Regions from separate parts of the Arthrobacter sp. KN11-1C genome, predicted to be linked through region 1. Evidence: predicted binding sites of a transcription regulator. Region 1 holds the regulator's gene; the other holds the start of a gene.
What was found. The regulator HrcA, encoded in region 1, represses chaperone genes, less so after heat shock. The targets are predictions, from matches to a motif close to TTNGCACTCGNNNNNNNCGAGTGCNAA.
Positions count from the first base shown of each region.

Region 2: groES (co-chaperone GroES) is a predicted target of HrcA. The motif match lies at 3,979-4,005, and genes of this name have one in related genera.

Region 1 is NZ_CP197467.1:2,123,509-2,131,500, reverse strand. It holds gene lepA (translation elongation factor 4) at 1-1,226, shown strand, start outside; gene hemW (radical SAM family heme chaperone HemW) at 1,305-2,534, shown strand; gene ACSBOX_RS09960 (DUF4870 domain-containing protein) at 2,574-2,987, opposite strand; gene ACSBOX_RS09955 (DUF3097 domain-containing protein) at 3,091-3,945, opposite strand; gene hrcA (heat-inducible transcriptional repressor HrcA) at 4,133-5,146, shown strand; gene dnaJ (molecular chaperone DnaJ) at 5,213-6,340, shown strand; gene ACSBOX_RS09940 (16S rRNA (uracil(1498)-N(3))-methyltransferase) at 6,343-7,119, shown strand; gene ACSBOX_RS09935 (GerMN domain-containing protein) at 7,131-7,992, opposite strand, start outside.
Region 2 is NZ_CP197467.1:1,119,975-1,127,966, reverse strand. It holds gene ACSBOX_RS05340 (acyltransferase family protein) at 1-1,420, opposite strand, end outside; gene groL (chaperonin GroEL) at 1,842-3,452, opposite strand; gene groES (co-chaperone GroES) at 3,537-3,833, opposite strand; gene ACSBOX_RS05325 (hypothetical protein) at 4,053-4,463, opposite strand; gene ACSBOX_RS05320 (THUMP-like domain-containing protein) at 4,541-5,779, shown strand; gene ACSBOX_RS05315 (shikimate 5-dehydrogenase) at 5,807-6,625, opposite strand; gene ykgO (type B 50S ribosomal protein L36) at 6,675-6,797, opposite strand; gene ACSBOX_RS05305 (glutamate--cysteine ligase) at 7,004-7,992, shown strand, end outside.

The sequences.
Region 1 (7,992 bases):
TCGACTCCGTGTACGACACTTACCGCGGCGTGGTCACGTACGTCCGCGTCGTGGACGGCATGCTGCACCCGCGCGAGCGGATCCAGATGATGTCCACCCGCGCCACCCACGAGCTCCTGGAAATCGGTGTCAGCTCTCCGGAGCCCACTCCCTCCAAGGGGCTGGGCGTCGGCGAAGTAGGCTACTTGATCACCGGCGTGAAGGACGTCCGCCAGTCGAAGGTCGGCGACACGGTGACCAACCTCGCCAAGCCCGCTTCGGAATCCCTCGCCGGATACGCCGATGCCAAGCCCATGGTCTTCTCCGGCTTGTACCCGTTGGACGGCACGGACTATCCCGTGCTCCGGGATGCCCTCGAGAAGCTGATGCTCAACGACGCAGCGCTGGTGTATGAACCTGAGACGTCTGCCGCCCTGGGCTTCGGTTTCCGCGTTGGCTTCCTTGGCCTGCTGCACCTGGAAATCACCCGCGAACGCCTTGAGCGCGAGTACAACCTCGACCTCATCTCCACCGCCCCCAACGTTGAGTACGAGGTCACGCTGGAGGACAAGCGGGTCATCCACGTCACCAACCCCAGCGAGTACCCTACGGGCAAGATCTCGGAGGTGCGCGAACCGATGGTGTCTGCCACCATCCTGGCTCCCAATGAGTTTGTGGGCGCCATCATGGAGCTGTGCCAGACCCGCCGCGGCGTCATGGGCGGCATGGACTACCTCTCCGAGGACCGGGTGGAAATCCGGTACCGCTTGCCGCTGGCCGAGATCGTCTTCGACTTCTTCGACATCCTCAAGTCCAAGACCCGTGGCTACGGTTCGCTGGACTGGAAGGCCGACGGCGAGCAGGTCGCCGACCTGGTCAAGGTAGACATCATGCTCCAGGGCGAGCAGGTTGACGCTTTCAGCGCCATCACCCACCGCGACAAGGCCTACGCCTATGGCGTCATGATGACGGGCAAGCTGCGCGAGCTCATTCCCCGCCAGCAGTTCGAGGTGCCCATCCAGGCCGCCATCGGCTCGCGGATCATCGCCCGTGAGAGCATCCGCGCCATCCGCAAGGACGTCCTTGCCAAGTGCTACGGCGGTGACATCACCCGTAAGCGCAAACTTCTGGAAAAGCAGAAGGAAGGCAAGAAGCGCATGAAGATGGTGGGCCGCGTGGAAGTTCCACAGGAAGCGTTCATCGCAGCCCTGACCACCGACGAATCCAAGGACAAGGCCAGGAAGTAATGGGGCTGTTCGCCCGGAACACTGCGGGACCGGCGCGCCCTGTAGCGGTGCGTACAGGACAGGCACAAGGGGAACTCTGTGCCTAGCGTTCTTCCCCTCGGGGATCCGGCACCTGCGGACGGCCGTTTGCCGCCGCAGGTGCTTGACGGCGTCGATTCACGCAAGTTTGGACTGTACGTCCACATACCCTTCTGTGCCGTCCGTTGCGGATACTGCGATTTCAACACCTACACCGCCACGGAGCTTGGCGGCGGCGCGTCCCAGGACGCCTACGCCTCTACCGCCATTTCGGAGGTGGAGTTCGCCGTCCGGGCCATGGAAGCCTCCGGGTTGCCGGAGCGGCCCCTGAGCACCGTGTTCTTCGGTGGCGGCACCCCGACCCTTCTCCCTGCTGAAGACCTGGCACGCATCCTGACGGCCGCCGTCGGGCACTGGGGCCTGGAACCGGGAGCCGAAGTCACCACTGAGGCGAACCCGGACTCCGTGACGCCGGAGTCCCTCCGGCTGCTCGCCGACGCCGGCTTCACGCGGATTTCCTTCGGCATGCAGTCGGCGGTTCCTCATGTGCTCAAGGTCCTGGACCGCACGCACACCCCGAGCCGGGTTCCCTTGGTGGTCCAGTGGGCGCGCGACGCCGGCCTTGCCGTGAGCCTCGACCTCATCTACGGCACTCCCGGGGAGTCCATGGCGGATTGGCAGACGTCCCTGGAGACTGCCTTGTCCTACGACCCGGACCACATCAGTGCCTATGCGCTGATCGTGGAAGAAGGCACCAAGCTGGCGGCTCAGATCCGGCGCGGAGAAGTTCCCGGGATCGACGACGACGACCACGCTGCCAAGTACGAACTCGCCGACCAGCTGATCAGCGCCGCGGGGCTGGACTGGTACGAGGTCAGCAACTGGTCCCGCACTCCCGAACAGGCGTGCAAACACAACCTTGCCTACTGGCGGGGAGACGATTGGTGGGGCATCGGACCCGGCGCGCATTCCCACATGGGCGGCGTCCGCTGGTGGAACGTCAAGCACCCCACCGCCTACGCCAACCGGCTTGGTAGCGGGGCCTCACCGGCCGCTGGACGCGAAACGCTCGACGCCGGAACCCGGGAAGTGGAACGCATCATGCTGGAGGCGCGCCTCGGCACAGGGCTTCAGGTCGACGCGCTCGACAAGGTGGGCCGTCACGCCGTCGCAGGCCTCATTGCCGACGGCCTGGTCGAACCCGCAGCGGCCTTCCAAGGACGGCTGGTCCTGACCCTGAAGGGCCGGCTGCTCGCAGATGCCGTGGTCCGCCGGATCCTTCCGGACTAGCGTGCGGCGCGGAGCCGCCAAAGGCTCCGCGAAGAACGGCTACTTGATCCAGCGCAGGTTGAAGCGGTAGCGGTGCGGCTGTCCGTGGTTGACGCGGATTCCGGCGGACACCGAGAAGCAGGTCACCGCGACCCAGATTCCCGTGGCGAGGACGGCGAACAGGTTTCCCACTACCGGGAGCAAAACGAGAATGTTGGCGAGCACCGCGGCAATCGTGGGCGGCAACGTGAAGTTCAGTGCTTCCTTGGATTCCTGGGCCGTGAACGGGCCACGTTCGCGGAAAATCAGGTAAATCAGGAGCGATGGAACACAGCCAAGGATCCCGCCGAAGTGCGCCAAGGTTGCCCATTGCCGGTCTTCCGAGGCGGTCAAGGGCAGCGCGTTGGCAGGAACGCCGTGGTACTGGGACTGGCCCGAGGCGCCGTCCCGATCGTCAGGAGCGTTGTCTGCCACAGTTTCTTCCTTCGAGTATCTATAGGTGCGGTGTTGCTGTCCCAGAATACTTGCTCGGGCCGGGATCGGACGACCACGTCCCGGGCCGGAGGCGTCTACATCATCATGCGACGGTCAGGAAATCGATCACTTCCTCCACGCGACCCAGCAAAGACGCTTCCAGGTCGGCGTAGCTATGGACGGCGCCCAGAAGCCTCTGCCAACCCAGTCCCACGTCTTCGGCCGTCTCGTGCGGCCAACCGAACGACCTGAGGATCCCGGTCTTCCAATCCGTGCCGCGCGCTACGGTCGGCCATTGATCGATCCCCAGCACCTTGGGCCGGATTGCCTGCCAGACGTCCACATACGGGTGGCCGACGATCAGGACGTTTCCTTTAGCGCCCGGCAACGTCATGGCGTCGGCAGCGATGCGCGACTCCTTCGAGTCCGGCACCAAGTGGTCCACCAAGATTCCGAGCCGGCGGCCAGGGCCGGGGGAGAACGCGGCGATGGCAGCCTTCAGATCGTCCACGCCGTGCAAGGGCTCGACGACGATGCCCTCCACCCGGAGATCGTCTCCCCAGACCTTTTCCACAAGTTCGGCGTCGTGCTTGCCTTCTACCCAGATCCGGCTTGCCTTGGCGACTTGGGCCCGCTGGCCGGCAACCCGGACTGAACCCGACGCCGTCCTGCCCGGTTGCGACGCGCCCTTTGCCGCCGCGCGCGGCGCCGGCGGGAGGAGCTTCACCGCTTGTCCCTCCAGCAGGAATCCGAAGCCGAGCCGGAACGATTTCGCCTTGCCCCGCCGGTCCTCAAGCACCACGATGTGCATGCCGCCGGACTTCTCCACCCTGGTTACGGCCCCGACCCAACCGGACTGGACGTCCTCGAGCACCATTCCGCGTTCAACAGGCACTTCAGGAAGTTGCCGTTTGGCCGGCGAGGAGAGGTCTTGCGGGCCCCAATTGTCGTAAGACACGGTCTTCACACCACTTTGCGCTAAGGGATCGGTCACGGTCCTTGGCATTCCGCAGGACCGCGCGGGCATCATGTTCGCCGCGAGCGGTACCAATGCTAACAACGAGGTGGCTCATACTAGACTTGTTAGCACTTGGGCATGTTGAGTGCTAACTGTAGAAGTACCGGTTGTTGAATGGAGGTGGGCAGTGAGCGAACCACGCAAGCTTGAAGTGTTACGCGCCATCGTGGAGGACTACGTTCACTCCCGCGAACCCGTCGGCTCCAAAGCCCTCGTCGAACGGCACCATCTGGGAGTGTCGAGCGCCACCATCCGCAATGACATGGCCCTCTTGGAAGAGGAAGGCCTCATTGCGGCACCGCACACCAGTGCGGGCCGCATTCCCACGGACAAGGGCTACCGCCTGTTCGTGGACCGTATTTCCGAGGTCAAGCCGCTGTCGGCTGCCGAGCGCCGGGCCATCCACTCGTTGCTTGAGGGGCCCGACGACGTCGAGGACATCCTGGAGCGCACGGTCCGGCTCCTGTCCCAATTGACCAACCAGGTCGCCGTCGTCCAGTATCCGCACCTGAGCCGGGCACGCGTCCGGCACATCGAGTTTGTCCTTTTGGCACCGCGCCAGGTTCTGGTCGTGTTGATCGCGGATTCGGGCAAAGTGGAACAAGGCGTTGTGCACGCAGCAGCGGACACTGCTGACGAGGAGCTCATGGCCTTGCGCGCGCGATTCCTTGGAAGCGTTGCCGGCTCCCAGCTCGACCTCATGCCCCAAGTCCTGCCCTCCGTGGTGGCCTTGTGCCCGCCGGCGCTTCGGAACCTTGCAGGCGCCCTTGCCCACGGCCTGCAAAGGCTCGCCGACCGGAGCCGAGACGAACGCATGGTCATGGCCGGCACGGCAAACCTGGCCCGCTCCAATGTGGACTTCCCCCTGAGCATCGGCCCCGTCCTCGAAGCGCTCGAGGAACAGGTTGTCATGTTGCGGCTGCTGTCGGACATGGCGGAAGACCCCCGGGGAGTCACGGTGAGCATCGGCCGTGAAAACCCCTATGACGGCCTCTCCGAGGCTTCGGTGGTTGCCACGGGGTACGGCCCGGGCAGCAGCGCCAAGATCGGCATTCTTGGGCCCACCCGCATGGACTACCCCAACACCATGGCGGCCGTCCGTGCCGTCGCGCGCTACCTTTCCCGCATTCTGGGCGGTTGACGGCTTCGGCTGGAACCGCCTCGCAAGAAACGCAGTGTACCCGTAATAAAGGAAGAGATACCGACTTTGAGCAGTCACTATGACGTTCTGGGCGTCTCGTCGGAAGCAACCGGCGAGGAGATCAAGAAGGCCTACCGCAAGCTTGCACGTAAGCTGCACCCCGATGTGAACCCCGGGGCCGGCGCTGCGGAGGAATTCAAAGCCGTGACCCACGCTTACGAGGTCCTCTCCGACCCCCAGAAGCGCCGCGTCTACGACGCCACAGGCAACGAGAACGGGACGGACAACGGTTTCGGCGGAGGCTACGCGGGCCAGGGATTCGCGTTCCAGGACATCTTCGACACCTTCTTCGGCGGAGGAGGCGGCATGCAAGGCCCCGCATCGCGCATGCGCCGCGGGCAGGACGCCCTCATCAGTGTCCGCATCGACTTGCGCGAGGCTGTCTTCGGCGTCAACAAGAAGCTTGAGGTGGACACCGCTGTCATCTGCCCCACGTGCGAGGGCTCATGCTGCCGCGCGGGCACCCACCCGGAGCGCTGCGACATCTGCGGCGGCTCGGGCCAGGTCCAGCGGGCTGTGCGCTCGATCCTCGGCCAGGTCATGACCGCGGCGCCGTGCGGATCGTGCGAAGGTTTCGGCTCGATCATCAAGGATCCTTGCAATGAATGCAACGGCCAGGGCCGCATCCGCAGCCGCCGTTCTCTGACCGTCAAGGTACCGGGCGGCGTCGCCACCGGAACCCGCATCCAGCTGTCGTCGCAAGGCGAAGCAGGTCCTGCGGGCGGGCCTCCCGGCGACCTCTACGTGGAGATCCGGGTCAACAGCGATTCCACCTACCTTCGTGAAGGCGACGACCTTCATGCAACGCTCAGCGTTCCGATGACCGCCGCGGCATTGGGCACGGAACTGCAGCTTGAGACTTTCGACGGCCCCCAGGAGATCGACGTCAAGTCGGGCACCCAGTCCGGCGAAGTCATCACCCTCCGCGGGCTGGGCGTCACCCACCTGCGCGGCTACGGCAGGGGAGACCTCAAGGTTCACCTGCATGTTGAGACGCCCGGCAAGCTCGACGCCGCCCAGGAAGACCTCCTCCGCCAACTGGCCAAATTGCGCGGAGAGCAGTTCACCGAGGGCAAGCTCGTGGCCAGCGGCGGTATGTTCGCGAAGCTGCGGGACAAGCTCGGTAACCTGTAGCGGTGAGCAACCCCGTATTCTTCACCGCTGCCGGAACCCTGGACGGGCTCGGCCCCGGTGACACTTTCGTGCTCGACGGTGCCGAAGCCAGGCACGCTGTCACGGTCAAGCGCCTGGAAATCGGCGAAGCGGTCGATATCGCCGACGGTGCCGGTAAGCGGCTCACGGGGACGGTGTCCGAATCCGGACAGGGAACCTTGACCGTCCTTGCCTCCGCCGTCCAGGAGGAAGGCCGGCCGGCCGTGCGGCTTGTGCTGGTCCAGGCGCTGGCGAAGGGCGACCGAGACGAGCTTGCCGTCGAGACGGCAACGGAACTCGGGATCGACGCCGTCGTGCCCTGGCAGGCCGAGCGTTCCATCGTCCGTTGGAAGGGCGAGAGGGCTGCCAAAGCCCACGCGAAGTGGCAATCCGTCGCCACCGCAGCCGCCAAGCAAGCGCGGCGCGCGTGGATCCCCGAGGTGCGTGCCGCCGTCGACGGCTCCGGACTGGCTGCGGCCGTAGCCGCGGCTGACCTGGCGATCATCCTTCACGAGGACGCGAAGCGTCCGTTGCGCGATGTCCTGGAGAATTGGCGGGGCGGGATTTCCGGCGGGGACACCGAAGCGGGGCGGGAAGTCCTGCTCATCGTCGGCCCGGAGGGCGGCATTTCACCCCGTGAAGTGACCAAACTCAGCGACGTCGGTGCCGTCACCGCGCTCTTGGGCCACCACGTGCTTCGCTCGTCGACGGCGGGTCCTGCCGCCGTCGTACTGGCCAGTGACATTCTGGGGCGCTGGTAGGAAGACGCTCGTCAGCGGACGTTGAAGGAGCGGGTATCCGTCGCGACGTCTGCGTCGTTGGGGCCCACCAAGGAGACCCGCAATTCATAGCGCCCGGCTCCGAGTCCCACGGTGAGGCTGAAGACGCCGCCCTGTCCGGGTACGGTCGAAGCGGTGGTCTGCCCGGTCAAGTAGGACGATTTGTCGCCGTTTGAATTCTCCCGAAGGATTTGCCAGTGCAGTTTCTTCGAGGGGTCCGTGCTCCGACCATTGAACTTGACCGGACCGGCAGGCAAGGTCAGGTCCTCCTGCGGATCGATGATCCACACGGGTGCCACCACGGTGGCGTCGCGGACCATGGCGTCGCCCAGCTTGACCTGCCCGAACGCCATATAGTCTGTGTGCCCGTCCACCAGGATGGTCACTTTGATCTGTTGTCCGGCATCGATGAGGCCTGAGCTCGCGGCCGCAGCAGTGGCGGTATAGACGAGTTGCTGGATCGCGCGCTGCGCCATCCCGCCGTCGAGATTGGAATTGAACGCGTCGCGGGAGACATCCACCGTGACGACGTTCTTACCGGAAATCGTGGTCGCCAGGCTGCTCGGGTTCTGCCACGGCGTGAAGTAGTCGTGATCCAACGGCTTCTGGGACATCATGATCCGCAGGGCCGTGGTGATCGGATTCTCGTTGCCCGGGTTGTCACGGAATTCGCGGTACAGGAAGGTGTCCGTGTCGCTGCGGCCGATCCAATACACAGGGATCTTGTTCGAGGCCTGCGTCGTTTCGAGCGGAGCATTGCTGTCGGGGGCCGCCTGCAGGGCGACCGTCGGGGTGGGGACCGGCGTCGTGGAACCCTGCCCCGTGCGATCCGCGATGCAACCCGACAGGAACAAG
Region 2 (7,992 bases), 1.0 Mb from region 1:
GCAGCAGCTGGTAGGCGCGCCATTGCTCCTGTTCGGCCACCGGAGCCACCGCGGCCAGCCATTGCTCCGCGTGGGAGTCGCCGAGCACCAGAATGGTCCGGCTGGATTCGGCCGGCTGATTGTTTTGAAGGCAAACCCCTTGGAGGACTTTGGATGAAGGCACCAGATCTCCCGAGCATTTGCTGGGTAGATTTGCCCAGTCCTGGGCCAGCTTTTCAGCGGTGGGAAGCAGGACAGCGCTCGGACTCACTTCGTTGACGTAGCCGGGCACCAGGGCAGCGGCTCCAGGGTTGTCCTTTTGGGCTTGGTCCATGGCGATTTTGGCGGTCACGTTCTGCTGGACAGTGAAACCGAGCAACGGCACTATCGCGATAGTGAGGCAGGCGACGATCGCGAGGGCGGCGCGTCGCCGGTTCACTTCGGGCCACTTCCATTCCCTGAACGGCTTCTCGACGAACTTGGTCGTCAGGAAGGCCAGAACCAAGGCGGTTGCGATGATGACGGTCCCGGAGAGCCAGCCTGCGTGGTCCTTCCCTGTCCAGATGAGGGAGATGACCAGCAACGGCCAGTGCCACAAGTACAGCGCGTAGGAGTTGTCGCCCAGGCGAACGAGGGGCCTCGAGCTGAGGATCCAGTCCACTCCGAATCGGCTGCCCGTCTGGCCCGCGGCAATGATGCAGGCAGCCGCCAAGGTTGGCCAGAGGGCCACGAAGCCAGGGAACGCAGTCTGGACCTGGAGCACGATCCCGCAGCTCAGCATGGCGATCACGCCGACCCAGCCCATCACCACACGGACGTTCTTCGAGATCTTCAACATCGGCAGGGCCAGGGCAGCCAGTGTTCCGAGGGCGAACTCCCACAGCCTGGCGAAAGTATCAAAGTAGGCGGTGGTCTGGTTCGACGCCGTGGCAATGATCGAGTAGGTGAGCGACACCAGGAAGATCAGCCCGAACACGTATGTCAGGGCGACCCTGTAGCGGAGGGCGTACTTTCTGCAGACCAAGGCGGCGATCGCGAAAATGACCGGCCAAAGGATGAAGACCTGGCCCTGGATCGAGAGGGACCAGAAATGCTGCAACGGACTCGCTTGGCTGCGGTCGGCAGCGTAGTAGTTGACCGCCTCTCGCTGGAGGAGCCAGTTCTGGACGTAGAACAGGGAGGCCCAGACCTGGTCGACCAACGCTGCCCACCGGGTTTTGGGGAGGACCACGAAGATGGCGGCCAAAGTACCCAGGAGAACCACGACGGTAGCCGGAAGCAGACGCCGGAACAAGTGAAGCCAATGCCTCAGCAGGTCCATGGGCCGGTGCTGCGCATAGCGGTTTGTGAACTGCAATGTCATCAAGAAGGCGGACACCAGAAGGAAGACGTCTACGCCACCGGAAACCCTGCCGAACCACACGTGGTACGTAACCACCATGAGCACTGCGAGGGAGCGCAGGCCTTGAATTTCAGGGCGAAAGTTCGACTTTCTCCCGGTGCCACTGGAACGACGTTGCTCCTTGGTAGTAGCCGTCGTTTGCGCAGTTGACACAACAATGCCCCTCAATGACCTAGATCGAACCATAAATCTTACTGATTCGTAATAACAAGTGCCAATCGAAAATCCATTCGAGAAGCATCCATCACTCAATTAGGTCATGCCTGGCTGGACGTTGACATGGCGAATGCCGAGTGCCAACTGTGGGCTCGCGCATGAGACGAACGTCGTCGGGAGCCAAACGCAGGAGGCCCGGCCCCCAAAAGGGGACCGGGCCTTCTTTCACGCAGGTGGGCGGTCTGGGCCCACGCCGCCCGGGTTCCCTGGCCGAAGCGAAGCGAGGCTAGGGAGGCGGTGGGGATTAGTGGCTGTGGCCTGCGTGTTCGTCTTCTTCGGCCGGCTTTTCGACAACCAGGGTCTCGGTGGTGAGAACCAGGGCTGCGATGGACGCGGCGTTCTGGAGCGCGGAGCGGGTGACCTTGACGGGGTCGATCACGCCGGCGGCGATCAGGTCCTCGTACACGGCGGTCTTCGCGTTGAAGCCGTGGTTGTCTTCGAGCTCGGCAACCTTGGCGACGACGACGTAGCCGTCGAAGCCGGCGTTCTGGGCGATCCAGCGAAGGGGCTGGGTCAGGGCGCGGCGGACGATGCCGACGGCGGCAGCCGCGTCGCCTTCCAGAGCCTTGACGGCAGCGTCCTCGTCCAGTGCCTTGAGGGCGTGGATGAGGGCGGAACCGCCGCCGGAGACGATGCCTTCTTCAAGGGCAGCACGCGTGGAGGACACTGCGTCCTCGATACGGTGCTTCTTTTCCTTGAGCTCGACCTCGGTGGCTGCGCCGACCTTGATGACGCCGATGCCGCCGGCCAGCTTTGCAAGCCTTTCCTGCAGCTTTTCCCGGTCCCAGTCGGAGTCGGTGCGGGTCAGCTCGGCACGGATCTGGGCGACGCGTGCTGCGACGTCCTCGGGCGTGCCGGCGCCGTCAACAATGGTGGTGTTGTCCTTGGTGACGGTGATGCGGCGGGCACTCCCGAGGACCTCGAGGCCAACCTGGTCCAGGGACAGGCCGAGCTCCGGGGAGACAACCTGTGCGCCGGTCAGCGTGGCGATGTCCTGCAGCATGGCCTTGCGGCGGTCGCCGAAGCCCGGTGCCTTGACGGCAACGACGTTCAGGGTGCCGCGGATACGGTTGACGATCAGCGTGGACAGCGCTTCGCCGTCGATGTCTTCAGCAATGATGAAGAGCGGCTTGGCGGCCTGCAGGGCCTTCTCGAGGAGCGGCAGGAATTCCTGCAGCGAGGAGATCTTGCCCTGGTTGATCAGGATGAGGGCGTCTTCCAGAACAGCTTCCTGGCGTTCCGCGTCAGTGACGAAGTACGGGGACAGGTAGCCCTTGTCGAACTGCATGCCCTCGGTGAGGACCAGTTCGGTCTGCGTGGTGGAGGACTCTTCGATGGTGATGACACCATCCTTGCCGACCTTGCCGAAAGCCTCGGCGAGGAGTTCGCCAACCTCATCGCTCTGGGCGGAGATCGCGGCGACGCTGGCAACCTGGGTGCCTTCTACCTCGCGGGCGTTCTCCAGGAGGCGGGCAGCCACGGCCTTGACGGAAACCTCGATGCCACGCTTGATTTCGCCCGGGGCGGCTCCAGCGGCAACGTTGCGCAGGCCTTCCTTGACGAGGGCCTGTGCGAGCACGGTGGCCGTGGTGGTGCCATCGCCCGCGACGTCATTGGTCTTGGTGGCGACTTCCTTGGCCAGCTGCGCGCCAAGGTTCTCATACGGGTCGTCGAGTTCGACTTCGCGGGCGATCGTCACGCCGTCGTTGGTGATGGTGGGAGCTCCCCACTTCTTGTCCAGAACGACGTTGCGGCCACGCGGGCCAAGGGTGACCTTGACGGTGTTGGCGAGCTTGTCAATGCCTGCTTCGAGCGAGCGACGGGCAGCGTCGTTAAACGCAAGCTGCTTTGCCATGGTTGTGTCCTTTCAAGACGGAAAACCCGCACCGCTGATTCGACCGGAAAGTCCGACGTGATCTGCGATGCGGGATCCAGGGAATTACTTAACGACGATCGCCAGAACGTCGCGGGCGGACAGAACGAGGTATTCGTTGCCGCCGGTCTTGACTTCAGTTCCGCCGTACTTGGAGTAGATGACGACGTCGCCAACGGTTACGTCGACCGGAACCCGGTTGCCGTTGTCATCGAAGCGGCCGGGGCCAACTGCAACAACTTCGCCTTCCTGCGGCTTTTCCTGTGCAGTGTCCGGGATGACCAGGCCGGAAGCCGTGGTCTGCTCTGCTTCGAGCGGGCGGACAACAATGCGATCCTCGAGAGGCTTAATGGAGACCGACACTCGGATCTCTCCTTTACGTGAGGTAGTACATGGACTATCAAACCAGGGGTGCCGTGGCGTGCCTACCGTCGTCGCGGTGCCGGTAAGTGCCTGGCGGCATTAGCACCCGCCTAGGGAGAGTGCTAATCAAGACTCTATGTAAGCATTAGCACTCGGTCAAGGCGAGTGCCAGAATTCCGTCACGGGTGAACGCCTGGAGCGCCTCTCCGGCTCAGAAGCTCATTGCCCGGCGAGGTCGTCGAAGTCGACATCCTCGCCGTCGTCGTACTCTTCCTCCGGCGCGGTTCCGCGGTTCAGGTACAGCACCACGCCGCTCGCAAGCGCCACGACGCCGAACACCACCAGCCCGACGATCGCACCGATGCGCGCACCGGAGTAGGTGTCCCGGATGTCCCGGGCCTCGTCGGTGGCGTCCTGGACGCTCTTTCCGGTCATCGAGTAGGTAGCGGCGTTGAAGGAATCGAGGAAGAAAATAATGATCAAGAGAGCGATGCAGACAACAGCAATCAAAGCACCGACGATGAGCGCCGGGCGGGCATACTTGGAAAGATTTCCGGCGAAGGGACGTCTATCGGGGACAGAGGGAGAACCATTGGCGTCGTCAGGCTGGCGTACTGGGTTGTCTTCCATGGCATCAACCCTATCCGCCCGAGTGCTCCCGGATCCCCCTCCACCCCGCAAGACGGGCGAGCACTAGGCTAGTTCCCATGGCTGACACACCCCAGGACCACATTGCCCCCCTGCTGACAACGGAGGGTTGGGAACTTCTGGCATCCTTGGGGCCGTACCGCGACGGCGAAGCGTTGGCCCTCAATGCCCGCTTGCGCAAGGACGGCCACTCCCCCGAGCTGGTGGCCGCCGTCCTCACCCAATCCAGGCTCCGCACCCGGGCCGAGGCCAAGTTCGGCGAATTCGCCCGGCAGATGCTTTTCACCCAAGCCGGCCTGGAGCAGGCCACCCGGCTCAATGTGGCAGCCAGGCACGCCGAGCGATTCGCCAAGGCGGGCACGCAGCACGTAGCGGACCTGGGCTGCGGGCTCGGAGCCGACTCCATGGCCATGGCCTCCATGGACATCAAGGTCACCGCCGTGGAACTGGATGAGACCACCGCAGCGTGCGCCACCATCAATCTCATGCCTTTCCCCCACGCGTCGGTGGTGCACTCTGACGCTACGTCCGTGCCCCTCGACGGGGTCGACGGCGTGTGGCTCGATCCGGCGCGCCGCACGACGTCGTCGTCGGGGACGAAGCGTATCTGGGATCCGGAGGCGTTCTCGCCGCCATTGTCCTTCGTTGAATCGCTGGCGGCTACTGGAAAGTCGGTCGGCGTCAAAATGGGTCCGGGGATGCCGCACGGATCGGTTCCGGCCGGCTGCGAGGCGCAGTGGGTCTCGGTGGGAGGGGACGTCACCGAAGTAACGCTGTGGTTCAACGACGTCGCCCGTCCCGGCATCCGCCGTGCGGCACTGGTGCTCGGGCCGCAGGGCGCAGCCGAGATCACCAGCGGCGAAGATTTCGACGGCGGCCCGGTGCCCGATGTCGGACCCGTGGAGGGGTACCTCTATGAACCGGACGGCGCGGTGATCCGCGCGGGACTGGTGGCCGACGTCGCGCTCCGGCTCGGCGGGCACCTGGTGGACCGACACATCGCCTACATTTGCGCGCCGGAGCTACTGGAGACCCCGTTCGCCCGTGCCTACAGAGTCCTGGAGGTCATGCCGTTGAACGTCAAGGCCCTCAAGGCCTGGGTGAAGGCCAACGGTGTCGGTGTCCTGGACATCAAGAAGCGCGGCACCTCCGTCACCCCCGAGGAACTGCGGAAACAATTGCTGCCGGCCGGAAAGGGCTCGGCAAAAGGCCGCGGCAACAAGACAGCCACCCTGGTCCTCACGAGGATCGGCGAGGAAAAGGTGGCTGTTGTGGTGGAGCCGGTAGCGGCCGACTAGGTTACGCCAAGCCCGGCCCGCGGCGCCCTACTGGGCTCGCGTGAACTCTTCGGCAGCGGCCACTTGCTCCGCAGTTGGCGTGATGCCGGTGTAGAGAACGAACTGTTCGAGCGCCTGGATCGTGGCTACCTCGGCGCCGGTGATCACGGTCTTTCCTGCCGCGCGACCGGCCTTGATGAGCGGCGTTTCGGCGGGGAGGGCGACGACGTCGAACACTACCTTCGCGGCCGCGACCGCTGCTTCGGGGAAAGACAGCGAGCCGGACTCGGGTCCGCCGGCCATGCCGATCGGCGTGACGTTGACGATCACGTCCGCGGTCGACTCCCCTACCTCGGCCTGCCAGCCGAAACCGTAGAGCGCCGCGAGGGATTGTCCGGGCTTCTCGTTCCGCGCAACCACCGTGACGCGAGAGAACCCGGCGTCGCGGAAGGCTGCCGCGGTGGCCTTGGCCATGCCGCCGGAACCGCGGAGCAGCACGGACGAGGCCGGGTCGATCGCGTTGCGCTCGATCAGCTGGGCGATCGCCGTGTAGTCGGTGTTGTAGGCCGTGAGTACGCCGTCGTCGTTCACGATCGTGTTGACCGAGTCGATAGCGGCCGCCGATGCGTCCATGCGGTCGACGAGGGCGATGACGTCTTCCTTGTACGGCATCGAGACGGCGCAGCCGCGGATGCCCAGGCCGCGCACGCCGGCGATCGCGTTCGGGAGGTCCGCGGGAGCGAAGGCTTTGTAGATCCAGTTCAGGCCGAGCGCCTCGTAGAGGAAGTTGTGGAAACGCGTTCCGTTGTTGCTCGGCCGGGCAGAGAGTGAAATGCAGAGCGTCATGTCTTTGTTGAGGATCGGCATAACGGGGCTTCCTTCGCGTAGCGGGTTCTCTGCCCAGCCTAGACGGAAGCTAGCCTTGGCGCGCCTTGAAGCGCGGGTTCAGCTTGTTGATGACAAAGGTGCGGCCTCGCCGGCGCACCACTTGCGCGCCGGGGACCTTCTTGAGGGCACGCAGCGAATTCCTGACTTTCATGGGGTTCTCCTTCTCGGGTTGTGACGTGAAAGATGCATGTTCACCATCTTAGATGCAAATCATTCTCATTAGCAACATGTTGTTTTCCTTCCATGAAATCCGTCCATGCGGTACCGTACCGCCCCTGCATTAGACTTGAGCCAACCGCTGACGGCCCCACGGCGGGCATTGCTCAGGGCGTTTTGGCAAATACCGAGGGGACCCACGTGCAGATTGATTTCGCTTCATCCAGGCAGTCGACCCTGGGGGTGGAATGGGAGCTCGCTCTCGTCAACGCACGCACCGGCGAACTGGTCTCTGTCGCAAACGAGGTCCTGCGCGGCGTGGCATCGCGGCACCCGGACCTCAACGAAGACGACGAGCATCCGCACATCAAGCGGGAATTGCTCCTGAACACCGTGGAACTTGTCACGGGCGTGTGCAACACCGTCAAGGAAGCCAAGGAAGACCTGGCCCGCTCGCTGCAGGCCGTCAGGGAAGTCACCGACCCCATGGGCGTGGAACTTTTCTGCGCAGGAAGCCATCCCTTCAGCCCGCCGCAGCTTCAGCCTGTCTCGGACAAAGAACGCTATGCAAAGCTGATCGACCGGACCCAATGGTGGGGACGGCAAATGGTCATCTACGGAGTCCACGTCCACGTCGGCCTCGACCGGAGGGACAAGGCGCTCCCCATCCTCGACGGGCTGGTCAACTACTTCCCCCATTTCCAGGCATTGTCCGCTTCCAGCCCGTTCTGGGGTGGCGAAGACACCGGCTATGCGTCACAGCGCGCCCTGATGTTCCAGCAACTGCCCACGGCCGGATTGCCATTCCAGTTCCCCAGTTGGGCCGAATACGAGTCCTATGTCCAGGACATGTTCACTACCGGAGTGATCGACACCCTGTCTGAAATCCGCTGGGACATCCGGCCTGTGCCGAACCTGGGCACCATCGAGATGCGCATTTGCGACGGCCTCGCCACCCTTGAGGAAGTCGGCGCCGTTGCGGCCCTGACCCAATGCCTGGTGGACGAGTTCTCCACGATCCTGGACAACGGCGGGAGCATTCCGACCATGCCGCCGTGGCATATCCAGGAAAACAAGTGGCGTGCGGCCCGTTACGGCATGGAGGCGATCATCATCCTCGACGCCGAAGGCAATGAGCAGCTCGTCACTGAGCACCTGAAGGAAACACTGCTGCGCCTGGCGCCCATCGC